Regions from separate parts of the Virgibacillus sp. FSP13 genome, predicted to be linked through region 1. Evidence: riboswitches for the same ligand, from Rfam matches in the RefSeq annotation. Region 1 holds a riboswitch; the other holds the start of a gene.
What was found. A riboswitch is a leader RNA that binds a small molecule or an ion and turns the genes downstream of it on or off. The one in region 1 is predicted to bind preQ1.
Positions count from the first base shown of each region.

Region 2: linked by a shared signal. The riboswitch ahead of ACW2QC_RS11620 (QueT transporter family protein) and the one ahead of queC (7-cyano-7-deazaguanine synthase QueC) in region 1 are both predicted to bind preQ1.

Region 1 covers NZ_JBSVKG010000003.1:74,264-76,733, forward strand. Annotated here, with positions in the region: gene ACW2QC_RS04150 (glycine betaine uptake BCCT transporter) at 1-948, opposite strand, end outside; PreQ1 riboswitch class I at 1,150-1,196, shown strand; gene queC (7-cyano-7-deazaguanine synthase QueC) at 1,284-1,946, shown strand; gene ACW2QC_RS04160 (6-carboxytetrahydropterin synthase) at 1,943-2,380, shown strand; gene queE (7-carboxy-7-deazaguanine synthase QueE) at 2,377-2,470, shown strand, end outside.
Region 2 covers NZ_JBSVKG010000012.1:8,804-11,273, reverse strand. Annotated here, with positions in the region: gene ACW2QC_RS11630 (TerC family protein) at 1-241, shown strand, start outside; gene ACW2QC_RS11625 (lysophospholipid acyltransferase family protein) at 355-954, opposite strand; PreQ1 riboswitch class I at 1,119-1,163, shown strand; gene ACW2QC_RS11620 (QueT transporter family protein) at 1,172-1,657, shown strand; gene ACW2QC_RS11615 (Rpn family recombination-promoting nuclease/putative transposase) at 1,824-2,470, opposite strand, start outside.

The DNA of each region.
Region 1 (2,470 bases):
CCAAAAGAAAATTGTCCAGCCGTCAAGCCATTCTCGATTATCGCCTTCGAGGGGAGCAGACTGAAAACTCATTTCCACAATATGCTGCATATACCAACCAAATGTCTCCGTAAACATGTTTAAAATCAACAATGTCGGTCCAACGATCAACACGACAATTAGCAACAATACAGCAAGTACCATGTTTGTATTGGACAAATATTTAATCCCTTTGCTCAAACCGGTCCATGCTGAGATAAGAAATAAAATGGTGACGACGGCGATAATTAAAAATTGGGATGTAAACCCGATATCAACACCGAATAAATGGGAAAGTCCACCATTAATTTGCACGGCACCAAACCCAAGTGATGTCGCAACTCCGAAAACGGTTGCAAAAACGGCTAACACATCAATCAAAATACCAAGTGGGCCGTTCATTTTGTTGCCGAACAATGGTTTCAATGTTGCGGAAATCAAACCAGGTTCTCCTTTGCGAAATTGAAAAAATGCCAAGGCCAAAGCAATAATGCCATACATTGCCCAAACATGAACACCCCAGTGAAGGTAGGAGTATGAGAGCCCTTGCTTGAATGCTGCTTCCGAACCAACTTCCGCTGAAGGAGAGTCAACAGCATAGTTGAATAGTGGTTCAGCGGCCCCATAAAACACTAAACCAATTCCCATTCCTGCTGAGAACAACATAGCTATCCATGTTGGCGTGGAGAAATCCGGCTTTTCATTGTCCTTTCCGAGGCGAATTTTTCCATACGGACTAACTGAAATGATAACAGATAGGATAACCAAAGCGGACATGAGCAGTAAGTAGTACCACCCAAATGATGTAGAAACGAATGCTTTTATGTTACCAGATATCGTTTCGAATTGTTCTGGGAAAATTGCACCGAAAATTACAGTTAAAATGACTAAAACTAATGTGATATAAAAAACTCTTGAAACTTTCTTCATGAAGCCCCCTTGAATATTTTGACATTATAAAATTAACAATACCAAACCTCAACATGCAATGCAATTTTCAGAAAGTCGTTTATCTTAGATGTATATATATGGTTTGGTTCTGTTATGTTAGGAAATTCCAAATATAGCCATGACAGTTAGAAAAAAACGTGATAAAGTAGAAACATAACAAAAAAGAAATCTGCATACGTTGCAGGAGAGGTTCGAAATTCCATCCCTCGATAAAAAACTAAGGAGTCGAAAACAACACGCTACTTAGTGTTGTTTTTTTGATGGAAAATGATTGAAGCTCTTCTTTTGGGATGCAAAAGAGAGGAGAAATAAAGTTGGATAATAATAAGGCAGTTGTGGTGTTTAGTGGCGGCCAGGATAGTACGACATGCTTGTTCTGGGCAATGGAAAAGTTTGAACATGTGGAGGCTGTTACATTTCAATATGGACAGCGACATATTCAGGAATTGGAGTGTGCAAGGGAGATTTGTCAAACGCTTGAGGTTCCACACCATGAATTGGATATGTCATTACTAAACCAGTTAGCGCCGAATGCACTGACAAGAGATGATATTGCAATCACAGAAGGGGAAGGCTTGCCATCAACGTTTGTGCCGGGGCGAAATTTGTTGTTCTTTTCATTTGCAGCAGTTTTGGCTAAACAAATCGGCGCCAAGCATATTATTACAGGGGTGAGCGAAACTGATTTCAGTGGTTATCCGGATTGCCGCGATGGCTTTGTTAAGTCATTGAATGTGACACTGAATTTAGCGATGGATGATGCGTTTGTGATACATACTCCATTAATGTGGCGGGACAAATCGGAAGTGTGGGAGTTAAGTGATGAACTTGGTGCTTTTGAATTTGTCAAAGACCATACATTGACTTGCTACAACGGTGTAAAGGGAAGTGGCTGTGGAGAATGCCCGTCATGTAAGTTGCGCCAACGAGGGCTTGAGCAGTATGAAAATAGACGGGAAGGGGAGATTGCCAAATGATGCAGCAAATTTATCCCGCTCCAGACCATGATTATTCATATGAATTAAATAAGGACTTTCACTTTGCGGCGGCACATTATATTCCAAATGCAGAAGCTGGCAAATGTCAATATACACACGGCCATACGTATTTTGCCAATATCACGATTGGCGGCAATGAGCTTGATGATTTGGGTTTTTTGGTAAATTTTAAACAAATCAAAGACATCATTCACAAACGGTTTGACCATGGAACATTGAATGATGATCCCGCATTTTCCAACGATCGTCCAGAACAATTTCCAACGACAGAGATTGTTGCACGAACGATTTATGACATCATCGAGGAGCATTTAGAAACATTATCTAATCGGCCAGTATGCTTACAAGTTTTTTTACGTGAGACGCCAACAAGCTACTGCGTTTATCGTCCAAAGGGGGCGAAAGCTAAATGAAACTGCCAGTAATGGAAGTATTTGGGCCAACGATTCAGGGAGAGGGAATGGTAATTGGGCAAAAAACCATGTTTGTCCGAACCGCGGGAT
Region 2 (2,470 bases), on a different contig from region 1:
CAAGCGACCAGGCTTAGAAACAACCGCATACCTGATCGTTGCATGGGTAGGGGTAAAACTTGCTGTTATTACCTTAGCACACCCGGCAGTCAGCTTATTACCTGAAGACTTTTCCCATAGTACTGGGTGGAAGTTTACTTTCTGGGGAATCCTACTTGCTATTGCTATAATCGGCTGGTTCCTTTCAGGTAAAGGCAGTACACAGAAAAAAGGAGCAATCAAACACGGCTCCTCTTCATAAAAAAGGTCCATACTCATCATTTAACATTACGGGATGTAAAGCATTTTGGCCATTCCTTCCTATGGTTGAGCCAAAAGCTGAAAAACCCTGCTGCTTGTTGCAACAGGGTTTTCTTATTTCTGATAAGTCATTAGCTCTTGTTTCAACTTGTTTAAAGCATCATTTAAGTCATCCATCATTATTTCCAATGCCTCTTTTTTAGGTAACTCTTTTGATAAATATATTGGCTCACCGTAAATGATACGAGGTTTTTTGCGCTTAAATAAATCACTGAAATTATTAGGCCCAACATATGCAACTGGAATAATAGGGGCCTTAGAATGAGCGGCGATGGTTACAGCTCCTCTTTTTAACGGAACTTCCTCGCTTGTTCTAGTTCCACTTGGAAATATACCAACGACCTCGCCTTTTGACAGCAATTTACGTGGAATTTTAATCGAACTTGGTCCTGGGTTTTCACGATCAACTGGAAATGCGTTTAGTTTGTTCATCAACCATTTTAATGGGCCGTTTTGAAACAGCTCTTTTTTGGCCATGTAATGTATTTTTGTCGGTAACACAGAAATGCCAAGCCATAATATATCTACCCAGCCTGTGTGTGTACAGGCTATAACATAACCACCCTTTTGTGGCAGATTTTCTTTTTTATATATCTTTATGCTTCCAAATAGACTTAATATTATTTTTAAAAGATACGCAGCGAAATAATACATGTATCTTCACCTCTCCCATCTATCTTAAGGTCTGCTACTTATACAATCATTTTAACATAAGATATTAACACCTGGTACTATATAAATGAAAATGTAATTATTTTTATAAGCTCTTCCCTATTGATTTTACTCGATAAAGTTTTATAATGAAATAGTTGCTTTTCAGACACGTGGTTCGAAACCATCCCACGTTAAAAAACTAAGGAGAGAATAAAATATGAAAGTAAATACGCTAGTCACAAACGGCTTGCTGGCTGCAGTATATATAGCAGTGTCGTTACTAATCCAACCTTTTGGATTTACTAATATCCAATTCCGTGTCCCAGAAGTGCTGAATCACCTTGTAGTTTTTAACAAAAAGTACATTTTCGGAATTGTATTAGGCGTTTTTTTATCTAATTTCTTTTTTTCACCATTAGGTATGTACGATCTCGTTTTTGGGGTATCGCAATCCATTATTTCACTATTGATTACGATTATAATTGCGCGTTACATTAAAAACAAATGGCTTTTAATGATTATCAACACACTTGTCTTCACATTTACCATGTTTATTATTGCCTGGGAACTAAGCCTAGCTTTCGGAGCACCATTTTTATTTACATGGTTGACAACAGCTATCGGCGAATTTGTTGTAATGGCAGTAGGGATGCCAATCATGTATGCCCTTAATAAGCGTGTGAAGTTTGATAAATTAATTTAACTGAACGGACGTAAAAGAGAGTTCACTAGGGGGGTGAATTCTCTTTTTATTTCATAACAATGGCACTAAAAAAAGCTTTTTTTCATCCGAATACAAAAATAGAGGATATACGTACACAAAAACATCCCAAGACAAACAAGTCAAAAAATCTTGGGATGTTTTTGTGTTAAATCTTTTCCTTTAAACATTCAATTTTAGCTCTATCAAGCCGTGTAACTTTCGCTATAAACTCAATTGAAGCCCCTTCTTTGAGCATTCCAATAGCAATTTCCTCTTTTGCAGCCTCTTTCCCTTCTTTTTTCCCTTCTTTTTTCCCTTCTTTTCTCCCTTCTTCTCTACCCTTTTCCTCCCAGGAAATTGGTAATTTCATAATTTCCTCCGATTCATCCATTTGCTTAATCTCTTCCATTACCTTTCCCTCCTCATTTTTATTCAATTTTAAATATTCCTCAAAAAATCCAATAATAAGCCTACTTTTAGCTGGATTTAATTCCATCTTAGTCATCATTCGCAAAAATTCAATTTTAACTTGAACTTTTTCCTCCTCGGAGTAACCCATTTTACTTAGCAAAGCTGCTGCGATCGGGTTATTTAATTCAATATAATCCCGCCAATTCTCTTTGTTTAGCTCTAACATCAAAAAATTAAATGTCAAAACATGAAAGAATGGAAATTCAATCGTAAATTCATCTTTTTCATTTCGTTTTTCATCGTAACTGAAAACGGCTATGGGTAAAATTGGATTTCTGTATTTATTATATAAAAGATTGAAATAATGATACATCCGTTCATGGAAATTTGGTTGCCCGTAGC